Regions from separate parts of the Luteibacter sp. 329MFSha genome, predicted to be linked through region 3. Evidence: predicted binding sites of a transcription regulator. Region 3 holds the regulator's gene; each other region holds the start of a gene.
What was found. Region 3 encodes HrcA, which represses chaperone genes, less so after heat shock. Its sites were predicted from a motif close to TTNGCACTCNNNNNNNNNGAGTGCNAA; they were not measured.
Positions count from the first base shown of each region.

Region 1 (7,668 bases), on a different contig from region 3:
TCTTGAGGTTCGGCGGCAGCGCGTCCTTCATGGCGGCCGCGCGGTCCTTGATGCCCTTGATGATCGCCAGCGTGGACGCCGAGCCGTTCTTCAGCACCGTCATCAGCACCGAGCGGTCGCCGTCGACGTGCACGATGTTGGTCTGCGGCGGCGAGCCGTCGCGAACGTGGGCGACGTCGCGGATGTACACGGTCGCGCCGTTGACCACCTTGATCGGCAGGTTGCCGAGCTCGTCGATGTCCGAGGGTGAGTTGTTCAGCTGCAGCGTGTATTCGTAGCGCCCGATCTTCTGCGTGCCGACGGGCGTGATGAGGTTCTGTGCCGCGAGCGCGTTGGCGACGTCCTGCGCGGACAGACCGCGCGCCTGCAGCGCCGGCGGATCGATGTCGATCTGCACCTGGCGAGTCTTGCCGCCATACGGATAAGGGATCGCCGCGCCCGGCACGGAGACCAGCTGCGGGCGGATGATGTTCTGGCCGAGGTCGGCGAGGTTCTGCTCGGTAAGCCCCTGGCCCGACAGCGCCAGCTGGATGATCGGCACCGTCGACGCGCTGTAGTTGAGGATCAGCGGCGGCGTCGTTCCCTGCGGCAGCTGGCGCAGCAGCGTCTGCGCCACCGCCGTCACCTGCGCGTTCGCCGTGCGGATGTCCACCGTGGGCTGGAAGAAGATCTTGACGATGCCGAAGCCCTGGATCGAGTTCGCCTCGATGTGCTCGACGTCGTTCACCGTGGTCGTGAGCACGCGTTCGAACGGCGACGACACGCGACCGGCCATCTGGTCGGCCGGGAGGCCCGTGTACTGCCAGACCACCGCGATCACGGGAATCTTGATGTCGGGGAAGATGTCCGTCGGCGTGCGCAGCGCCGCCAGCGGTCCCACGATCAGGATCAGCAGGGCGAGAACGACGAAGGTATACGGCCGCGTGAGAGCGATCCGGACGATGCCAATCATGGGGGACGGATTCCGAGCGCGATGTTGCGTCGCGGCGAATTCTGCGCCCCTGCGCTTTTCCGGCGTAGTTAAGATTTATTTAGAAGGCCGCGATCAGGCGGCCGGGCAGCTCACCGAGAACACCGCGCCGCGCTCGTCGCCGCCGACCGACATCGAGTAGCCGTGAAGGCGCACGATGGCGCTGACGATCGCGAGCCCCAGGCCGCAGCCGGGCTTGGCGCGGGTCTCGTCGGCCCGGTAGAACCGGCGGAACACCGCCTCGCGTTCGTCGGGCGGGATGCCGGGGCCGGTGTCGGCGATGTCCACGCGCGCGCCGCCGTTCGCATCGGTGGACGCGACGAGTCGCACCGCGCCGCCGTTCGGCGTGAACTTGATGGCGTTGCCGACGAGGTTCGCGAAGGCCTCGAACATCAGCTGCGGATCACCGCGCAGCGGCGGAAGCTTGCCCACCGTCAGTTCGAAGGACTGCCCGCGATCCTCCGCGAGCGGGGCGTAGAACTCATGCACGTTCTGCAGCACGGCACCAAGATCCATCGAAGCGAAGCAGGCGCTGCGCTGGCGGTCTTCGAGCTCGGAAACGCGCAGCAGCGCGCGGAAGCGGCCGAGCACCGTGTCGATCTCGGCGACGCACGCTTCGAGCTGTTCGCCCTCGGGCCTGCCCTCGAACTGCTGCTGCAGGCGGTAGAGCCGCGTCCGCATGCGTGTCAGCGGCGTGCGCAGGTCGTGGGCGATGTTGTCCGTCACGCCTTTGACCTCGCCGAGCAGGCGCTCGATCTCCGTCAGCGTCGTGTTGACCGTGGCAGCGAGCAGATCCACTTCGTCGCCACTGCGACTGACCGGCAGGCGCACGCTGAGGTCGCCCTCGCGGATCGGCTCCATCGCCTGCTGGATCGCGCGGATGCGACGCGCCGGGCCACGTGCGATGAGCACGCCGCCGAGGAGGCCGGGAATCAGCGTGAGCGTCAGGCCCCAGAGCGCGCCACGGCGGATGATGGCGCCGAGGCTGTCGATCGTGGTGCTCTCCTTCGCGACGACGAGGCGCTCGCCGCCGGGAAGCACGCGGGTGATGGCACGTGCGCGCGCGCCGTCGAGCTTGCGCCCGGGGCTGTCGAGCGTCGCGTTGACCGACTGCACGACGCCGTCTTCCGTGAGCTGCTTCGGCACCGACGCGATGTTGCCGGCCACGCGCCTGCCCTGCGCGTCGAACAGGCCGACCCACATGTAACCCTGGATGTCGATCTCGCTCGCCGCTTCCACCGTGGCCGGCAGCCGGTGCGTATCGGTGTTCTCCAGATAATGGATGCGGGCGACGAGCATCTGGTCGACGACGTTGCTCAGGTAGCGCGACGCCTCCCACTGCACGACGCCCAGCAGCATCACGCACCAGATGGCGAAGAGCGCGCCATAGATGATGATCAGGCGCGAGGTGGCGGAACGCCAGGCGTCAGTCAGCGGGCGCAAGGACATACCCCGAGCCGCGCACCGTGCGGATGAGCGGCGACTGGCCGGCCCCGTCGATCTTGCGACGGAGGCGGCCGATGTGGACGTCGATCACGTTGGTACCCGGATCGAAATGAAAACCCCAGACGTGCTCGAAGATCATCTGCCGCGTCACCACCTGGCCCGCGTTGCGCATCAGGAATTCGAGCAGGCGGAACTCGGTGGGCAGCAGCGTCAGGGGCTGGCCGTTGCGTACGGCGTCGTGGCGCACGAGGTCGAGTTCGAGGTCGGCGACGCGCAGCCGGGTTTCGTTCGCGGCCGGACGACGGCGGCGCAGCAGCACCTCGGCGCGCGCGGCCAGTTCGTCGGGTGCGAACGGCTTGGTGAGGTAGTCGTCGCCACCGGCGCGCAGGCCGCGCACGCGCTCGTCCACGTCGGACAGCGCGCTGATCATCAGCACCGGCGTGTCCACCGCGCGCTCGCGCAGCTCCGAAACGACATCGATGCCGTCCATGCCGGGCAGCATGCGGTCGAGGGTGATGATGTCGAAGCCGTCCGCGAGCGCGCGCTGGAGGCCGTCGCGGCCGTTCGCGACCCACTCGGCGGTGAGACCATGCGCACCGAGTTCCGCGACGATGTCGCGGGCGGTCACTTCGTCGTCTTCGATGACCAGCGCCCTGGGCATCCGGCTGCACTCCACCTTCGGAACCAACGGAAAACGGCCCCGCGCGAAGCACGGGGCCGTCCGGATGTTACGCCAATCGCTCCGGTCAGGCGGCGATGGCGACGCGCATCTTCTTCATGGCGTTCGCTTCGATCTGGCGGATACGCTCGGCCGACACGCCGTATTCGTCCGCGAGATCCTGCAGCGTGGCCTTGTTCTCCTCAGCCAGCCAGCGACGCTGGATGATGTCGCGCGAGCGCTCGTCCAGGTTGCTCAGGGCCGACGACAGCGCGCCCATCTGGTTGTTGCTGGCGTCTTCCTCGGCGAGGTTGTCGTACGGATCGGCGCCTTCGTCGACCAGGAAGGCGGCCGGGGCCGGCTTCTCGTCGTCGTCCGCGTCGGTCGGCGCCTCGAAGCCGATGTCACGGCCCGAAAGACGCGATTCCATCTCGCGCACGGTGGCTTCCGGCACGCCCAGGTCGTTGGCGACCACGCGAACCTCTTCGGCGTTCATCCAGCCCAGGCGCTTCTTGCTCTTGCGCAGGTTGAAGAACAGCTTGCGCTGCGCCTTGGTGGTGGCGACCTTCACGATGCGCCAGTTGCGCAGGATGAACTCGTGCATTTCGGCACGGATCCAGTGGACCGCGAAGCTGACCAGGCGCACGCCCTGGTCCGGATCGAAACGCTTCACCGCCTTCATGAGGCCGATGTTGCCTTCCTGGATCAGGTCCGAGAGCTGCAGGCCGTAGCCGTTGTAGCCGCGCGCGACGTGGACCACGAAACGCAGGTGGGACATCACGAGCTGCTTGGCGGCGTCGAGATCGGCGTCGTCGTGGAAGCGGCGCGCCAGCGACTGCTCCTCGTCAAGGCTGAGCACCGGAATGCGATGGACGGCCGAGATATAGGAATCCAGACTGCCAACGACGCTCGGTAGCCCGTAGTTACGGGTGGCGAGGGCTTGGGACATGTGTGGAACCTCCTGAAAGTCTGTATGCAGATTAGCAGTCCCGGAATGAGAGTGCTAAGCCAGCCCGAAGTTCATCGGTTAACTGTACGCCATAGTACAGAAATAGCGGGCAGGTGTCCAGAGGGAGGTTCGGGGCATTCAGGGGAGAGACGGCAACCCCAGGCCGGAAGCCGGGGGGGGCTCCCAGCCAGGTGGCTGTTCCACATAGGAATATGGGTCTCCGCCGGACCAATTAAAGGGCGGCGATTCCCGGGCGCGGCGGCAGCGACCAGTCGATCGGCTGCTCGCCGCGGGCTTCCAGCCAGGCGTTGGCCTGCGCGAAGTGACCGCAGCCGAGGAAACCACGGTGGGCCGAGAGAGGCGACGGATGCACGCTGCGAAGGATCAGGTGGCGCTTGCCGTCGATCAGCTGGCCCTTCTTCTGGGCGTGGCTGCCCCAGAGCATGAAGACCAGGCCGTCCCGCCCGCGGTTGAGCGCGTCGACGGCGGCGTCGGTGAAACCTTCCCAGCCCCTGCCCTGATGCGAACCCGCCTGCCCGGCCTCGACGGTCAGCACCGCGTTGAGCAGGAGGACGCCGCGGTCGGCCCATGGCGTCAGACAGCCATGGTCGGGGCGCGGGATGCCGAGGCAGGCCTCGATCTCCTTGAACATGTTCTGCAGCGAAGGCGGCACGCGCACGCCGGGCCGCACCGAGAAGCTCAGCCCATGCGCCTGCCCCGGGCCGTGGTACGGGTCCTGGCCGAGGATGACCACGCGGACCGCGTCGAACGGCGTGTGCGCGAAGGCGTTGAAGATCTCGGGACCGGGCGGATAGATCTCCTTGCCCCGCGCCTTCTCCTCACGGAGGAACGCCGACAGCGCCAGCATGTCGGGACGGTCGAGGTAATCGCCGATCCGCGCCTTCCAGCTCGGCTCGAGCTTCACGCGGTCGTTCAATGTTCGACCCGGTCGCGGAGATGCAGGGCCACGCGCAGCTGGAAGAGCAGCTTGGTGATGAGCAGCTTCTCTTCCACGGGCTTCTCGACGAGGTCGTTGGCGCCGGCGCGCAGCAGCGCCGCCTGGTTCGCCGGGTTCTCGTCGCCGGTCATGATCAGCGTGGGCAGCTGGCCCTTGCCGTAGCCGAAGTCGTTGCGGATGCGTTCGACGAGATCACCGCCGGTGAGCTCGCCCTTGAGGCTGACGTCGGTGAGCACGACGTCGGCGCCGACGTCACCCCGATCCCTGGCCGCGCGCAGGTGTTCGAGCGCGTCTTCGGCGCTGATGACGTGGTGCACGGTCAGGCCGTACTTCTCCATCATGCGCCGCGTGGCCAGCGCGACGACGCGGCTGTCTTCCACGTAAAGCACTTCACCTTCGGCGCCGCCCTCGGGGCGCACGTAGCCGCGGATGAACTCCGCGAGTGCGCCGAAGCCGAGCGACTTGTCGAAGTAGTCGGTGACGAACTCGCCGAGTTCGCGCCGGTGCAGGCGCGCCTCGACGTCGCCGGACACCACGACGATGGGCATGTAGATCTGCGGCGTGGCCTCGCGCACGAAGCGGGCGAGTTCGAGGCCGTCCATGTCGGGCAGGCGCAGGGCGACGGTCACGAAATCGAAGACGCCCCGCTGCAGTTCGGTCTGCGCTTCCGCGCCGGTGGCCGCACCGACGATTTCCACGCCGGGCACCTCGGCCGCGACGACGCGCGCGATCAGCTGCCGGACGACCTTGGAGCCGTCGACGAGCAGGATGCGTGGCGTGGCGCCGGCGACACCCGAACCGATGTGAGATCCCACCCTAAGCCCCCTTCCCTCTCAGCCCGCCGCGGCGCGGCGGATCTGCCTCGCACTGACGAGACGTGCGCCGAGCCACCCCAGCACGGCAGACGCGAAGGGTACCGAAAGCAGCAGCCACGCGGGGAGTGCGCCGAAGCTCACGCTGCCGTCGTACGCGGCGGCGAGCCGCCCGACCGGTCCGGCCATCGCCAGTTCGAGCACGACGGCCAGGGCGACGGCGAGCACGCCGGCGAGGAAACCGAGCCAGATGCCGGCATACAGGTAAGGCCTGCGCACGAACGGACGGCTCGCGCCGATGAGCAGCAGCACGCCGATCTCGGCGCTGCGGCTCTGGATGTCCACGCGGATGGTGTTGCCGACGACCAGCAACGCGGCCACGCCCAGCAGCAACGCGAGCAATCCGACGGCGCGGCCACCGACGCCGACGAGGGCGTCGAGGCGCTGCCGCCACGCGCCGGTCTCCTGGACCATGTCGACGCCTGGCGTCGCCTTCATCGCCTCGACCAGCCGGTTGACGTCGTCCGCCGATAACCCGGCCTTCGGCTGCACCGAGAGCACGTACGGCAAGGGGTTGGCGTCGAGCGACTGCAACGCGCCGGAGAAACCCTGCACTTCCGCCAGTTCGTCGAGGCCATCCTTCGGCGTCCGCACGACGATGTCGGCGACCTCGGGGCGTCCGCGCAGGGCGGAGGCCGCCGTCTCGGCGACGCCCGCGTTCTGCCCGGGCTTCAGGAAGGCGCTGATCGACTGGTTGCGGCCGAGGGCGTCGCCCATGCGCTGGACGTTGTCGAGCAGCAGGTAGAACGTCAGCGGAAGGGCGAGCGCCACGCCCATCACCGCAATGGTGAGCAGCGTGCCGAGCGGTCGCGCGCCGAGGCGGCGCAGGCTGATCGACATGCTCCACGCGTGGTGTTCGCGCCACGCGCCGACCTTGCGCGGCCCGCTGCGGCGGGTCGCTTCGGCCTCGGGCGTCTTGCGTGCGTCGCGGGCGGCGTTCATACGACCTCCGTCGCGGGCACGTCGGCGACGAGCTTGCCGTGGTCGAGGACGACCACGCGTTTCTTCATGCGCTTGATCAGCATGAGGTCGTGGCTGGCGACCAGCACCGCGGTGCCCACGGCCTGGAATTCGGCGAAGAGCGACATGATTTCCATGGCCAGCTGGGGGTCGAGGTTGCCCGTGGGCTCGTCGGCGATGAGCACGGCCGGCTTGGCGACGATGGCGCGCGCGATGCCCACGCGCTGCTGCTCGCCCGTGGACAGGGCCTCGGGCAGCTGCTTCTCGTAACTGAGCAGGCCGACCTTCTCGAGGGCGGCGCGGACGCGACGGCCACGATCGGCCGGCGACACGCCACCGATGATCAGCGGCAGTTCGACGTTGGCGAAGACGGTACGGTCCAGCAGCAGGCGGTGGTCCTGGAAGACCATCCCGAGCTTGCGGCGGATCTTCGGGATGTCGCCGGGGCGGACCGTGTTGAGCTTCTGGCCGTCGAGGGTGACGACGCCGTTGGTGGGCCGCTCGATCATGGCCAGCAGCTTCAGCAGGGTGCTCTTGCCCGCGCCGGAATGACCGGTGACGAATGCCATCTCGCCCGCACCGACCTGGAACGACACATCGGTAAGGGCCTGGTGGCCGCCCTCGTATCGTTTGCTCACCAGATCGAAACCGATCACCGCATCACCCGTTGGCTGTTAAGCCTCAGAGGATAAGGGATTGCCGCGAGGTTTTGAGGCCCTGCCGCGCTGCGCGCGGATCGCCGATGCGATCGGCTCCCACCCTCCGGTTGCCAGCCTGCGTAACCCGGCTGGCGAGAGGCGGGAGCCGATCACCGGCGACCGGTGTTACCGGCCGCCGAAGAGGCGGCCGATGCGA
Region 1 covers NZ_FOJE01000003.1:203,739-211,406, forward strand. The annotation lists gene BMW54_RS14905 (efflux RND transporter permease subunit) at 1-952, opposite strand, end outside; gene BMW54_RS14910 (sensor histidine kinase) at 1,046-2,419, opposite strand; gene BMW54_RS14915 (response regulator transcription factor) at 2,397-3,077, opposite strand; gene rpoH (RNA polymerase sigma factor RpoH) at 3,163-4,023, opposite strand; gene ung (uracil-DNA glycosylase) at 4,256-4,960, opposite strand; gene BMW54_RS14930 (response regulator) at 4,957-5,796, opposite strand; gene ftsX (permease-like cell division protein FtsX) at 5,815-6,795, opposite strand; gene ftsE (cell division ATP-binding protein FtsE) at 6,792-7,469, opposite strand; gene BMW54_RS14945 (DEAD/DEAH box helicase) at 7,638-7,668, opposite strand, start outside.
Region 1: a site for HrcA is predicted at 4,055-4,081, ahead of rpoH (RNA polymerase sigma factor RpoH). Genes of this name have one in related genera too.

Region 2 (7,668 bases), on a different contig from region 3:
CGACGCCGACGGCGACCTGCGCGCGCACATGGCGTCCGCCGCCACGAACGCGCGACAGACTCCCGACATCGTCGTGGTGCAGAGCGAATCGTTCTTCGATCCGGCGATCGTCAAGGGTCTCGACGACCAGGTGTTCGCTCCGAATCTGCATCGTCTCGCCGCGCAGGGCAGTGCCGGCAGGCTGCACGTTCCGACATATGGCGGCGGCACCATCCGCACCGAGTTCGAGGTGCTCACCGGACTCTCGCTCCGTTACTTCCCGACGATGCAGTTCCCGTATCTGCAGATGCACGCGGGCGTCGTGCCGGGCATGGTTCGCACGCTGCGCTCGCACGGTTACGAAACGATCGCCGTGCACGGCAACGACGCCGCGTTCTGGAACCGCACGACCGCCTTCCGGACGCTGGGCTTCGACCGCTTCGTTTCCCAGCCCGACTTCCCGAAGGGCTTCCGCCGGGACGGCGAATACATGGCGGACAGCGCGATGACCGACGAGATCATGGCGCAGCTGAAGGATTCGGGCCCGCCGCGGCTCGTGTTCGCGATCAGCATGGAAGCGCATGGCCCTTACGACAAATCGATCAACATCGACGAAAAGGAGCGCGACGCGATCGACGTACCCGACAGGCTCAGCGCCAGCGCGAAGCTCCAGGTCCGCAATTACATCTACCACATGCGCCATGCCGACGCGGAACTGGGCCGTCTCGCGGAGCTGCTGAAGCAACGTGAGCGGCCGACGCTGCTGCTGTTCTACGGCGATCACCTTCCCGCGCTCACCGAGGCGTTCGATACGCTGGGCTTCGTCGACGGCGGCGACATGCTGACCCAGACGGTGCCCTACCTCCTGATCGATGCGCATGCCGACGGTCCGGCGCCGACGCACGGCGATCTCGCCTCGTGGATGCTGCCGGGCCGACTGCTCGAGCAGGCCGGCGTGCACGACGACGCCTATTTCGCCCTGACGCAGGTGATGGCGCCCCGGCTGGCCACGCTGACCAACTCCCTGGGCGAGCAGCCGGCCATCGAAGACCCGATGCTGAAGTACGCGGATATCTCGATGGGGAACATCGCGATGCTGCGCATGAAGCGGAAGCTGGATCCGCTCGTGGCGCAGTACATGACGGTCGGCGCGAGCACCGTCGCGCATCAGCCCGGCGACGAGGAAGCGCAGGCCGCCGCGGGCGCCGAGAACTGATCGACGTTGTCGCCCGTGCAAAAAAAGGGCCTCGCTTGCGCGAGGCCCTTTTCGTTGAAGCGACTGCGTCGGGAAGCGGGACTTAGAAGTCCATGCCGCCCATGCCACCCATGCCGCCCGGGGCGCCATGGCCGTGGCCTTCGTCCTTCTTCGGCAGCTCGCTCACGGCCGCTTCGGTCGTGATGATCGAACCGGCCACCGAGGCGGCGAACTGCAGGGCCGAACGCGTGACCTTGGTCGGGTCCAGGATGCCGAACTCGATCATGTCGCCGAACTCGCCATTGGCGGCGTTGTAACCGAAGTTACCCGAGCCGTCCTTGACCTTGTTGACGATGACCGAAGCTTCGTCGCCGGCGTTCGTGACGATGGCGCGCAGCGGAGCTTCCAGCGTGCGACGGGTGATCGCGATGCCGAGGTCCTGGTCCGTGTTCTTGCCCTTGAGGCCTTCCAGAGCCTTGAGCGCACGGATCAGGGCGACGCCGCCGCCCGGGACCACGCCTTCCTCGACGGCCGCACGCGTGGCGTGCAGGGCGTCTTCGACGCGGGCCTTCTTTTCCTTCATCTCGACTTCCGTCGCGGCACCGACCTTGATCACGGCCACGCCACCGGCGAGCTTGGCGACGCGCTCCTGCAGCTTCTCGCGGTCGTAGTCGGACGAGGTCTCTTCGATCTGCGCCTTGATCTGACCGATGCGCGACTGGATGCGCTCGGCTTCGCCGGCACCGTCGATGATCGTGGTGTTTTCCTTGGTGATCACGACGCGCTTGGCGCGGCCCAGATCGTTGATCGTGGCCTTGTCGAGCTGCAGGCCCACTTCCTCGGAGATGACGACGCCGTTGGTGAGGATGGCGATGTCTTCCAGGATGGCCTTGCGACGATCGCCGAAGCCCGGCGCCTTGACGGCGGCGACCTTGACGATGCCACGGATCGTGTTGACGACGAGGGTGGCCAGGGCTTCGCCTTCGACTTCCTCGGCGACGATCAGCAGCGGCTTGGCGGCCTTGGCGACGGCCTCGAGCACCGGCAGGAGCTCGCGGACGTTCGAGATCTTCTTGTCGTGGATGAGGATGAACGGGTCGTCCAGCTCGACCTGCTGCGACTGCTGGTTGTTGATGAAGTACGGCGAGAGGTAGCCGCGGTCGAACTGCATGCCTTCGACGACGTCGAGTTCGTTCTCGAGGCCCGAGCCTTCCTCGACCGTGATCACGCCTTCCTTGCCGACCTTGCCCATCGCGGTCGCGATGATGTCGCCGATGTTCGAATCGGAGTTGGCGGAGATCGTACCGACCTGCGCGATGGCCTTGTCGTCGGCCGTCGGCTTGGACAGGCTCTTCAGCTCGGCGACGGCGGCCGTGACGGCCTGGTCGATACCGCGCTTGAGGTCCATCGGGTTGATGCCGGCGGCGACGGCCTTGAGACCTTCCTGGATGAACGCCTGGGCGAGGACGGTGGCCGTCGTGGTGCCGTCACCGGCCACGTCGGAGGTCTTCGAGGCGGCTTCCTTCACGATCTGGGCGCCGATGTTCTCGTACTTGTCGGCGAGTTCGATTTCCTTCGCGACCGAGACGCCGTCCTTGGTGACGGTCGGGGCGCCGAAGCTCTTCTCGAGCACGACGTTGCGGCCCTTCGGGCCGAGGGTGACCTTGACGGCATTGGCGAGGGTGTTGACACCCTTCAGCATGCGAGCGCGGACGTCTTCGCCGAAGCGGACTTCTTTAGCAGCCATAAAAATTCTTGCCTCGAAAATTCTTGAATAAGGATGAAAGGGCTATGGAGTCTTGCGACTCGCCATCCGAAGACGCTGAAGAATCAGCCTTCGAGAATCGCCACGATGTCGTCTTCCTTCAGGAAGACCAGCTCTTCGCCGTCGACCTTGATCTCCTGGCCGGCGTACTTGCCGAACAGGACCACGTCGCCTTCCTTCACACCCATCGGGCGCAGCTGGCCGCTGGCGAGCAGCAGACCGGTGCCGGCGGCGATGACCCTGCCGCGGGTCGGCTTCTCGGTCGCGCTGTCGGGGATGACGATGCCACCGGCCGAGACGCGCTCTTCTTCGAGACGCTTGACGATGACGCGATCGTGCAACGGGCGCAGTTTGCTCATGACTTCTCCAAGCATGTGTTTGACGGATAAGGAAATTCGTCCACCCTGTTAGCACTTGGCCAGGGTGAGTGCCAGAATTTTAGCCAGAAGCCGCCCTGGATCGGAAGGGCCTCGGGATGCGCGAGAGATGGCGCCTTGGGCCAACCGTTCAAGGTCCCGGGTTCAAAAAAGGTGCGACAGGTGTCCACAATGCGACGCATGTCCGAACCCGTCGCCATCCTCATCGCCTGCCCGCCCGGCGAACCCGCCGCCACCCTCGCCCGTGGCCTGGTCGAAGCCGGCCTCGCCGCCTGCGTGAACCACCTGCCCGGCGTGCGGTCCACCTACCGCTGGAAGGGCGAGATCGTCACCGAGTCCGAAGACCTGCTGCTGGTGAAGACGCTGCGCGAGGCGTTCCCGGCCGTCGAGGCCTGGGTCGTGGCGAACCATCCGTACGACGTGCCCGAGATCGTCGCGCTGCCGCTCGTGGAGGGCCACGCGCCTTACATGGCCTGGCTCGAAGCCAGCGTCGATGCAAGCTAATCAGGGTAGCGCCGGTCATAATGTCCGACGCCCATCGCGGTTCGTCACCGCACCGATCCACGGAGTCGCCATGACGTCGTTTGCCCGCTTCGCGCGGAACCTGATCGCCGGCCTCGGCCTGCTTGCCGCCCTGCCCGCGTTCGCCCAGGGCGAAGACGACCTGCTCCCCGTCACCCAGGCGTTCCGGCTGACGTCCGACGCGAGTCAGCCCGGCACCGTGAAGCTGCACTGGACGATCGCGCCCGACTATTACCTCTATCGCGGACGTATCAAGATCGTGGCGGCGGAACCCGCGGCCGTGAAGCTCGGCGAGCCGACGCTACCGGACGGCCTGAAGAAACACGACGAGTACCTTGGCGACGTCGAGATCTACCACGGCGACATCGCCGCCACGGTGCCTTACACGCTCGTCGACGCCGGGACGAAGACCCTCGCGCTCGACGTCCAGTACCAGGGCTGCCACGAGGTCGAGCCGAAGATCTGCTATCCGCCGCACACCGAGCACCTGAAGCTCGCGATCGGCGGCCCGTCGACGATTCCCGCCGACACGCCCGTGGCGCCGGCCGCCAGCGCGGCCTCGCTGCTCGGCCCGCCCAAGGCCGTTCCCGGCACCGACGCCGAGCCGCTGCCGGCCGATCAGGCCTTCCGGTTCGAGGCGCTCGTGAAGGATCACGCCAGCCTCCTGCTGCGCTGGACGATGCCGAAGGACTACTACCTCTATCGCGACAAGACGGAGATCAAGGTGACCTCGCCGGCCGGCGTCGCCGCGGGCGAGCCCGACTGGCCGAGCGGCACGGCGCACCACGACGAACACTTCGGCGACACCATCGTCTACTACGACCAGGTGGAACTCCCGGTTCCGCTCACGGGCGCCGGCAACGCGAAGGACGTCGTGCTCGACGTCGCCTACCAGGGCTGCCTGGAGAACGGCGTCTGCTATCCCGTCATGAAGCGCCAGGTGAAGGTCGACCTCGCGGCGGGCACCGCGACGATCGGCGGCGGCAAGGCCGACGATCGGGCGGCCACGCCGGCCGAGGTCGCTCCGACGCCGCCGCCTCCCGGCCTCACGCCGGGCGGCGACGCGCCGGTCGGCATCCTCGCGGCCATCGGCCTCGCGCTGCTGGGCGGTCTCGTCCTCAACCTCATGCCCTGCGTGCTGCCGGTGCTCTCGCTCAAGGCGATCACGGTGCTCGAAAGCGGCGAGAGCCCCGCCGCCGCGCGCCGGCACGCGCTCTGGTACACGGCGGGCGTGCTCGTCGCGTTCGCCGCGCTCGGCCTGGTCATCGTGGGCGTTCGCGCGGCCGGACACGGTCTGCAATGGGGCGCCCAGTTCCAGCAGCCCGTGGCCATCGGCCTGCTCGTCTACGTGATGCTGGCGGTCGGCCTGTCGATGTCCGGGGTGTTCGAGATCGGCGGCTCGCTCGGCAACCTCGGCGGCGGCCTGGCCTCGCGCTCGGGCCCGTCGGGCGACTTCTTCACCGGCGTGCTCGCGGTCGTGGTGGCGAGCCCCTGCACCGCGCCGTTCATGGGCTCCGCGATCGCGTTCGCGTTCGCGGCCTCGTTGCCCGTGGCCTTCCTGATCTTCCTGGCGCTCGGCCTGGGCCTGGCGCTGCCGTTCCTCCTGATGGGCTTCGTCCCCGCCGTCGCCCGCCTGCTCCCACGTCCGGGTCGCTGGATGGAGACTCTCAAGCAGGCGCTCGCCTTCCCGATGTACCTGACGGCCGTCTGGCTGCTCTGGGTGCTGACGAAGCAGCGCGGCGCGGATGCCGCCGCCCTCGTGCTCGGTGGCGGCGTGCTGCTGGCCATGGCCCTGTGGTGGTACGGCCGCAGCCGCGGCGGTCGCCCGCTCGCCTGGGTGTTCACCGGCGTGCTGGCGATCGGCGCCGCCGCCGCGCTGTGGACCGTGCACGGGCTACCTGCGGCCTCGGGCGCGACGGTCACGGCGCAGGACGGCTCCGTGCCGTATTCCCCCGCGAAGCTCGCCGAGCTGCGCGCCGCGGGCACCCCGGTGCTCGTCGACATGACGGCCGACTGGTGTATCACCTGCAAGGCCAACGAGAAGGCGGTGCTCGACACCGACGCCTTCAAGGCGCTGCTGAAGCGCACCGGCACGGTCTACATGAAGGGTGACTGGACCGACGTCAACGCGACCATCGCGGCGTTCCTGGAGCAGTACCACTCGGTCGGCGTGCCGCTGTACGTCGTGTATCCGAAGAACGGTGGCGACGGCCGCAAGCTGTCGACGGTGCTGACCTACGACGGCGTCGAGAAGGCGCTCGAGGCCGCCGCCCATCCATGACGCGGCGACCCACCGCCTGGATCGTCCTGCTCGCCATCGCGGCGGCGGCGACCGGCCTCTACCTCGAGCACCGGCGCGCGCATCCGCCGCCGCCCGCCGGCGTCACGGTCGCGGACGTCGGCGACCTGCCGCCGGACGCGACGTTCGTCAGCGTCGAGGGCAAGCCGCGCCTGCTCTCGGACTGGCGGGGCAAGCGCGTGCTGATCAATTTCTGGGCCACGTGGTGCGCGCCATGCCGTCGCGAAATGCCGCTGCTGAGCGAGAACGCGGGACGCTACCGCGAACGCAACGTGGCGATCCTCGGCGTGGCCGAGGACTCCGCGAACGCGGTGCGTACGTACCTCGCCGAACGTCCGGTCGACTACCCGATCGTGCTGGCGGACAACGACGCGCCCGGCGGCTCGCTCTCCTTCGGCAACATGCGCCGCGTGTTGCCCTATAGCGTCCTGATCGGCGAGGACGGGCGTATCCTGCGGCGCAAGCTCGGCACCTTCAGCCAGGCGGAACTCGACGACTGGCTCGGACGATGAACGACGCACCCACCCAAACGCCCCCACCCTCGCCTGACGAGGCCATCGACGCCACCCGCACCTGGCTGGAACGCGCCGTCATCGGCCTCAACCTCTGCCCGTTCGCCAAGGCCGTGCAGCGCAAGGGACAGGTCCGCTATGTCGTCAGCGAGGCGACGCAGCCGCTGCAGCTGCACGCGGACCTCGTGCGGGAGCTGGAGCTACTGAGGGACACGGATCCGGAAACGACGGACACCACGCTGCTGATCCACCCCTACGTCCTCGGCGATTTCCTCGACTTCAACGAGTTCCTCGAGGTGGCGGACGACACCGTCGCCGACCTCGACCTCGAAGGCGAGATCCAGGTCGCCAGCTTCCACCCCGACTTCCAGTTCGAGGGCACGGCGGCGGACGACATCACCAATTACACGAACCGCTCGCCCTTTCCGACCCTGCATCTCCTGCGCGAAGCCAGCATCGACCGAGCGGTGGCCGCCTTCCCTGACGCCTCGGCCATCTTCGAAACCAACATGGCCACGCTCGACAAGCTGGGGCATGAGGGGTGGAGGCGGCTGTTCGTACACGACAGCGACGACACGAGCGACTTGTAGGAGCGCACCTGGGCGCGATGGGGCTCGCCGCAAGCACCCATCGCGCCCAGGTGCGCTCCTACAAGCGCCATCCCGCCGCATGGCGGCTCCTGCAAGACCATACGGCGGCGTGTGGAAAGTCGCGATCTCCAGCGAACTGCGCCGAACTCCACCGAACTGGACAACGCCGGGCGACAGGCGCACACTTCGCGGCGTTCCGGTGCTCCGGACCCTACGGTACAGGTGAACAGTGGCCAGGATCCTTGTCCTGCACGGACCCAACCTCAATCTGCTCGGCGTGCGCGAGCCCGCGGTCTACGGCAGCGAAACCCTCGCCGACATCAATGCGTCGCTGCTCACCCGCGCCCAGAGGGCGGGACACGATCTCGGCTATTACCAGTCGAACGCCGAAGCCGACCTCATCGGCCGCATCCATCAGGCGCGCGACGA
Region 2 covers NZ_FOJE01000002.1:175,067-182,734, reverse strand. The annotation lists gene BMW54_RS12185 (LTA synthase family protein) at 1-1,195, shown strand, start outside; gene groL (chaperonin GroEL) at 1,278-2,921, opposite strand; gene BMW54_RS12175 (co-chaperone GroES) at 3,005-3,298, opposite strand; gene cutA (divalent-cation tolerance protein CutA) at 3,497-3,820, shown strand; gene BMW54_RS12165 (protein-disulfide reductase DsbD family protein) at 3,891-6,119, shown strand; gene BMW54_RS12160 (TlpA family protein disulfide reductase) at 6,116-6,649, shown strand; gene BMW54_RS12155 (DUF1415 domain-containing protein) at 6,646-7,239, shown strand; gene aroQ (type II 3-dehydroquinate dehydratase) at 7,469-7,668, shown strand, end outside.
Region 2: a site for HrcA is predicted at 3,347-3,373, ahead of BMW54_RS12175 (co-chaperone GroES). Genes of this name have one in related genera too.

Region 3 (7,668 bases):
GCTTCCTCGCCCACGAACGTCGCTTCGAGCTGCGTGAGGATGTCGCGCTGCTCCTTCGTCAGGCGAACCGGTGTCTCCACCACCACCGTGCAGATCAGGTCGCCGGTACGGCCGCCGCGAACGGATTTGACGCCGCGTCCGCGCAGGCGGAACTGCTGCCCCGTCTGCGTTTCCGGCGGCACGTTCACCGCGACCTCGCCTTCCAGCGTCGGCACCTGGAGCTCCGTGCCGAGCGCGGCCTGGGCGAAGCGGATGGGCATTTCGCAGTAGAGGTCGGACCCGTCGCGCTGGAAGATCGCATGCTCGCGCACGCGCACTTCGACGTAGAGGTCGCCCGCCGGCGCACCGGCCGGACCGGCTTCGCCCTGCCCCGTGAGGCGGATGCGGTCGCCGTTGTCGACGCCCGCCGGAATGCGCACGGAAAGCGTGCGCTCTTCCTCGAGGCGGCCTTCGCCGTGGCACTTCTTGCAGGGCTTGTCGATCTTCTGCCCCGAACCGTGGCATGTCGGGCACGCCTGCTGGATGGAGAAGATGCCGTTCTGCATGCGCACGCGGCCATGGCCCGCGCACGTCGTGCACGTGGACACCTTGCCGTCTTCCGAACCCGTGCCGTTGCAGTGGTGGCAGTTGACCTGCGTGGGCACCTCGATCTTCTTCTCGACGCCGAACACGGCTTCCTCGAGATCGAGGTCCATCATGTAGCGCAGGTCGGCGCCGCGGCGCGCGCGCTGGCGTCCGCCGCCCGCACCGCCGAAGATGTCGCCGAAAATGTCACCGAAGATGTCGCCGACGTCGCCGAATCCGGCGCCATTGCCGCGACCGCCAAAACCGCCGTTCTCGAAGGCGGCATGGCCATACTGGTCGTACGCCGCGCGCTTCTGCGCATCGGACAGCACGTCGTAGGCCTCTTTGGCTTCCTTGAATTTGTCGATCGCTTCCGGATCGTCCGGGTTGCGGTCGGGGTGGTACTTCATCGCGACGCGACGAAAGGTCTTCTTGAGGTCGCCCTCCGTCACGGTGCGTTCGACACCGAGGACTTCGTAGTAGTCGCGCTTGCTCATCGCGGGTGTGCTTTCCCTGGACGGACGAACGCGCCGACGGGAAACCCCTCGGCGCGATCGGTCCGGTCAACTGTTGGCCACGCGCCGCGGGCATCCACCCGCGGCGCTTCGTTGCTGATCGGACGACTTACTTGTGGTCGTCCTTGACCTCGGTGAACTCGGCATCGACCACGTCGTCCGGCTGGGCCGAACCGCCGCCCGGCGCCGACTGCTGCGCGGTGTCCTGCGCGCCGCCCGACTGGGCCGCCGCCGCGAGCGACTGGGCCGCCTGCTCGAGGTTCGCGATCTTCGACTCGATGGCGTCCTTGTCCTCGCCCGTCAGCGCCTTCTCCAGGTCGGACACGGCGCCGTCGATGGTGGCGAGCTGATCGGCCGGGATCTTCCCGCCGTGCTCCTTCAGCTGGCTACGCGTGGCGTGGACGAGCTGGTCGCCGCGGTTGCGCACCTGCACGAGGTCGTGGAACTTCTTGTCTTCCTCGCGATTCGCCTCGGCGTCCGCGACCATGCGCTGGATCTCGTCTTCCGAGAGGCCCGAACCGGCCTTGATCTCGATCTTCTGTTCCTTGCCGGTGTCCTTGTCCTTCGCCGACACGTGCAGGATGCCGTTCGCGTCGATGTCGAAGGTCACCTCGATCTGCGGCGTGCCGCGCGGCGCCGGGCGGATGCCCTGCAGGTCGAACTTGCCGAGCGACTTGTTGGCGTTGGCGCGCTCGCGCTCGCCCTGCAGCACGTGCACGGTGACCGCGGTCTGGTTGTCATCGGCCGTGGAGAAGACCTGCGAGGCCTTGGTCGGCACCGTGGTGTTCTTCTCGATGAGCTTGGTCATCACGCCGCCCATCGTCTCGATACCGAGCGACAGCGGGGTCACGTCGAGGAGCAGGACGTCCTTGACCGAACCGCCCAGCACGCCACCCTGGATCGCGGCGCCGACGGCGACGGCTTCATCCGGGTTGACGTCCTTGCGCGCTTCCTTGCCGAAGAAGTCCTTCACGGCTTCCTGCACCTTGGGCATGCGGGTCTGGCCACCGACGAGGATCACCTCGTTGATGTCCGACACGCGCAGGCCGGCGTCGTTCAGCGCGGTGCGACAGGGTTCGATCGTGCCCTTGACGAGGTCTTCCACCAGCGACTCGAGCTTGGCGCGGGTCAGCTTGATGTTGAGGTGCTTCGGACCCGAGGCATCGGCCGTCACGTACGGCAGGTTGACGTCCGTCTGGTGCGCCGACGACAGCTCGATCTTCGCGCGCTCGGCGGCGTCCTTCAGACGCTGCAGCGCGAGCTGGTCCTGGCGCAGGTCGATGCCCTGCTCCTTCTTGAACTCTTCGACGAGGTAGTCGATGACGCGGTTGTCGAAGTCTTCGCCACCCAGGAAGGTGTTGCCGTTGGTCGAGAGCACTTCGAACTGCTTCTCGCCGTCGACGTTGGCGATCTCGATGATCGAGACGTCGAACGTGCCGCCGCCGAGGTCGTACACCGCGATCTTGCGATCGCCCGTGGCCGTCTTGTCGAGACCGTAGGCCAGCGCGGCGGCCGTCGGCTCGTTGATGATGCGCTTGACGTCGAGACCGGCGATCTTGCCGGCGTCCTTGGTCGCCTGGCGCTGGCTGTCGTTGAAGTACGCCGGGACGGTGATGACCGCCTCGGTGACGGCCTCACCGAGGAAATCCTCGGCCGTCTTCTTCATCTTCATCAGCACCTTCGAGGAGATCTCCTGCGGCGCCATCTTCTTGCCGTCGGCCGTCTGCACCCACGCGTCGCCGTTCTCATGCGCGACGATCGCGTACGGGACGAGCTTGATGTCCTTCTGCACTTCCGCGTCGGTGAACTTGCGGCCGATGAGGCGCTTCACCGCGTAGAAGGTGTTCTTCGGATTGGTGACGCTCTGGCGCTTGGCCGGCGCACCGACCAGGACTTCGTTGTCCTTGGTGAACGCGACGATGGACGGCGTGGTGCGATCGCCTTCCGCGTTTTCGATGACGCGCGCGGTCGTACCTTCCATCACTGCGACGCAGGAGTTGGTCGTACCGAGGTCGATGCCGATGATCTTGGCCATTGAAGTTACTCCGTATTCCTAAGCGGCCCCCGCGGCCGCGACTGTTTGTGAAGTGGGGCCCGGCCCCATCGATTCAATACCTTGTGAGACTCCCCGGCGGCGCGGAACACGCGACGCGCGGGGCTTCGTTCAGTTGTCGCGCACCACGGCGACGAGCGCCGGACGCAGCAGACGATCGTTGAGCACGAACCCCTTCTGGACGACGGCCACCACGGTGCCCGGCGCGTGCTCGTTCGACTCGACCGAGCTGATCGCCTGGTGGTGTTCCGGATTGAACGGCTGGTGCAGCGGATCGACCACGCTCAGGCCGTTGCCCTGCGTGACCTTCTCCAGCTGCTTGAGCGTCAGCTCCAGGCCTTCGCGCAGCGTCTTCGCATCGGCCGACTCGTTGGTCAGGCCGAGCGCGATGCCGTCGTACACCGGCAGCAGCTCGCCGAGCAGCTTCTCGTTGGCGAAGCGACGGGCCTGGTCGAGGTCGCGCTGGAGGCGACGGCGCTGGTTCTCGATCTCCGCCCGCTCGCGCAGCACGGTCTCGCGCGCGCTGGCGAGCTCGGACTCGAGGGCGCCAAGCTTCGCGGTGAGCGCGTCCAGATCGGCATTCATGCCTTCGGCCGCGCCGCCGTCCTGCGCCGGATCCGGCACGTGGGGATCGTTGTTCTGCATGCTTACTCCAAATGTCAGCTTACCGGCCCGCTCCATGGAGCGGCCGAACATTCGCGGGAAATTACTAAACCCGCCTCCCGAGGCGGTTTATGAGGTCGCCGCGGCGCGATTCAAGGCGTCGCTGAGCAATCCCGCCGTGGCCTGGACCACCGGAATCACCCGCTCATATGCCATACGCGTCGGTCCAATAACTCCGATCGCGCCGAGCATGCGGCCGTTCGTGCCGTAGGTGGCGGTGACGATGCTGCATCCGTCGAGGGCGGAGAAACCGGACTCCTCGCCGATGAACAGGCGCACGCCGGGCGCCTTGACGCACATTTCCATGAGCTGGAGCAGGTCGCGCTTCTGCTGGAAGGCGTCGAAGAGGTCGCGGAGCCGGTCGATGTCGGCCAGCTCGGAATAGCCCATCAGGTTCGTCTGCCCGCTGACGAGGACGTCGTCGGCGTCATCGCTCGCGAACGAGGCGGTGGCCAGTTCGACGGCGGCCGCCAGCATGCGGTTCAGCTCGCCACCCGCCTCGCGCAGTTCGGAGACCAGGTGGGCGCGGATGTCCGCCAGGCGGAAGCCGGCGAACTGCGCGTTGAGGTAGTTGGCCGCCTGCTCGAGCTCGCTGGCGTCGATCGGCCGGGCGAGCTGGACCACGCGGTTCTGGACCTGGTTGTCGGAGAACACCAGGATCACCAGCACGCGGGCGTCGGGCAACGAGACGAAATCGATGTGGCGCAGCGGGAAGTCGCCCTGGCGCGGCACGGTGACCACGCCGGCGAAGTGGGTCATCGCCGAAAGCAGGTTGGAGACGTTGCCGAGCAGGTCGCGCGTGGTCGTCTGGTGCGGCGGCAGTCCGCCCTGCAGCCGGGCCATCTCGTCGCGCGGCAGCGGTTTCAGTTCGAGCAGGCTGTCGACGAACAGGCGCAGGCCGCGCGGCGTCGGGATGCGGCCCGCCGACGTATGCGGCGACGCGACCAGTCCGGCGTCCTCGAGGTCGGCCATGATGTTGCGGATGGTCGCCGGGCTGACTTCCAGGCCGGAGGACCGCGCCAGCGTGCGCGAGCCGACGGGTTCGCCGTCGGACAGGTATTGGGAGATCAGGGTCCGCAGCAGCCGGCGCGCGCGAGCATCGATGTCGTGACCGGAGAACGGATTCATGCGCCTGGGCGGGTGGTGGAGGGATCGGATCGTCGCGCTATCAATAAGGTCTGGGGCTCCGGCTTGCAAGTCTCGGCTTCTGCGACGCCGCTGCCGCTACAATCGGCGCGATTCCATCCGCCACCACCGGTGCCCATGCTCACCTCGCTCTACGTCCGCCAGTTCGCCGTCGTCGAAGAAGCCGAGGTGGCCTTCGGCCCGGGCCTCACCGTGGTCAGCGGCGAAACCGGCGCCGGCAAGTCGCTGCTGGTGGACGCCCTGATGCTGCTCGCGGGCGCGCGCGCCGACAGCGGCATGGTCCGCGCGGGCTCCGACCGCGCCGAGCTGGCCGCCGAATTCGACCTCGCCGGCCTGCCCGAAGCGCTCGACTGGCTGCGCCAGGAAGAACTGGACGACGGCGAGACCTGCCAGCTGCGCCGCGTGATCCGCACCGAGGGCAGCTCGCGCGGCTGGATCAACGGCCGCCCGGCGAGCCTCGCGCAGATGTCGGCGCTGGCGGCGCTGATCGTCGAGATCCACGGCCAGCACGAACACCAGGCGCTGCTCTCGCGCCAGCACCAGATGGCGCTGCTCGACGCCTACGCGGGTAACGAGGCCCTGCTCGCCGACGTGCGCGAGACGGCGCGCGCCTGGCGCGAGGCCGTGTCGCGCATCCGCGCGCTCTCGGGTGGCGACGACCGCGAGCACCAGATCGACCTGCTCAGCCACGAACTCGAGGAACTGGACCGCTGGGCGCTCGCGCCCGCCGCACTGGAAGACCTCGAGACGCAGCATCGCCGCCTCGCCAACGCGGGCCGTCTGGCCGAGGGCGCGAACGGCGTGGTCGAGATGCTCGACGGCGAAAGCGAGTTCGCCATCGGTCGCGCCCTGCTCCGCGCCCACGCCGAGCTTTCGCGGCTGGCCGAACTCGACGCCACGCTCGCCCCGACGCTGGAACTGCTAGACAGCGCGCAGATCCAGGTCGGCGAAGCGGTCGACGGCCTCAGCCGCTACGCGCAGGACGTCGAACTCGACCCCGAGCGCCTCGCCGAGGTCGACACCCACCTCACCCATCTGCACGATCTCTCGCGCCGCTACCGGCTACCGATCGAGGAACTGACGGCGAAGGCCGAGGAACTGCGCGGGCGCCTGACCGAACTCGAAGGCGCGGGCGACGCGCTCGAACGCCTCGGGCGCGAGCGCGACCGCCTGCGCACGGCGTGGGACGCCGCCGCCACCGCCTTGTCGACCGCCCGTCGCGACGCCGCCTCGCGCCTCGGCACGGCCGTCGCCGCGCTGATGGGCGAACTCGGTATGGCCGGCGGTCGCCTGGAGGTGTCGCTGGAACCGGCCGAAGCCGACGATCCGGATCCGCAGGGCCGCGAGCGTTGCGAGCTTCTCGTCAGCGCCAACCCCGGCCAGCCTCCGCGTCCGCTGCGCAAGGTGGCCTCGGGCGGCGAACTCGCCCGCATCAGCCTCGCGATCGAAGTCGCCACGTTGGGCAACGACAACATCGGCTGCATGATCTTCGACGAGGTCGACACCGGCATCGGCGGCGCCGTGGCCGAAGTGGTCGGCCAGAAACTACGGGCGCTCGGCGAGCGCGTGCAGGTGCTCTGCGTCACGCACCTGCCACAGGTCGCAGCGCAGGGTCATTCGCACCTGAAGGTCGCCAAGGAAAGCGACGGCGAAGCCACCCGTACGCGCATCCATTCGCTGGACGCCGCCGGCCGCCGCGACGAACTCAGCCGCATGCTCGGCGGCGTGGAAATCACGAAGGAAACCCGCGCGCACGCGAAGAAGATGCTGGACAAGGCGCAAGGCTGAAGCCCCTCCCTTGTGGGAGTGGCCCCGGCCGCGACAGCTTTTCGCCAGATGGAACAGGCCCTGTAGCTCTTCGCGAAGAGCGGTCGCGGCCAGGTCCGCTCCTACGACGGCGGAAGGGTCAGGCGCGGATCAGGCCGCGCTCCTGCGCCATCCGGTACAGATCCAGCTCCGACCCGGCGTTGAGCTTGTTCATCACCGCCGCCCGGTGGATGTAGATCGTCTTCTGCCCGATCCCCAACTCGGCCGCCACCTGCTTCGGCGCGCGGCCGGCAGCCAGCAGCAGGAACACCTCGCGCTCGCGCGCCGTGAGCCGGTTGAACGGATCGAGGTCGGCGGTGGTGCGGCCCGAACGACGCTCCCGTAGGTCCGAACTCAGGTACTGATCGCCCCCGAGCACCGAGCGTACGGCCGCCACCAGTTCCTCCGGCGCGACGCCCTTGGTCACGTAACCGCGCGCGCCGCGACGCAAGGCCTCGGACACGTAAGGCTCGCCGTCGTGCATGCTCAGCACGACGATCTTCATGCCCGGCGCGATGCTGCCCAGATGCTCGATCAGCGGGAGGCCGCTGCCGTCCGGCAACGAGAGATCCACCGCGACCAGATCCGGCCGGTGCTGGGTGACCGCGTCGACCGCCTCGTCGGCGTTGCGGGCTTCGGCGACGACGTCCAGATCGGGTTCCAGCTCGATGAGCCGCTTGAAACCCTCTCGAACGATGGCGTGGTCATCTACAAGGACGATTCTTGGCATGGACAGAATGTAGCAGGCTCTCCCGACGCGTGCGTATGGGCTCGCCCGATGCGTCAGCCCGCCTCATGCGCCGTGTAACATTCTGGAATGCGCTTACTCGGCTCCTCCCGCTTCGCCGGCCCCCTCTTCGCCATCGCCTATGCGCTCGCCTGGGTGATGCTCTGGCCGACCGAGCAGCCCTACTGGGTGCT
Region 3 covers NZ_FOJE01000001.1:1,494,859-1,502,526, forward strand. The annotation lists gene dnaJ (molecular chaperone DnaJ) at 1-1,061, opposite strand, end outside; gene dnaK (molecular chaperone DnaK) at 1,189-3,114, opposite strand; gene grpE (nucleotide exchange factor GrpE) at 3,244-3,777, opposite strand; gene hrcA (heat-inducible transcriptional repressor HrcA) at 3,865-4,923, opposite strand; gene recN (DNA repair protein RecN) at 5,059-6,729, shown strand; gene BMW54_RS06615 (response regulator transcription factor) at 6,848-7,477, opposite strand; gene BMW54_RS06620 (MASE1 domain-containing sensor histidine kinase) at 7,565-7,668, shown strand, end outside.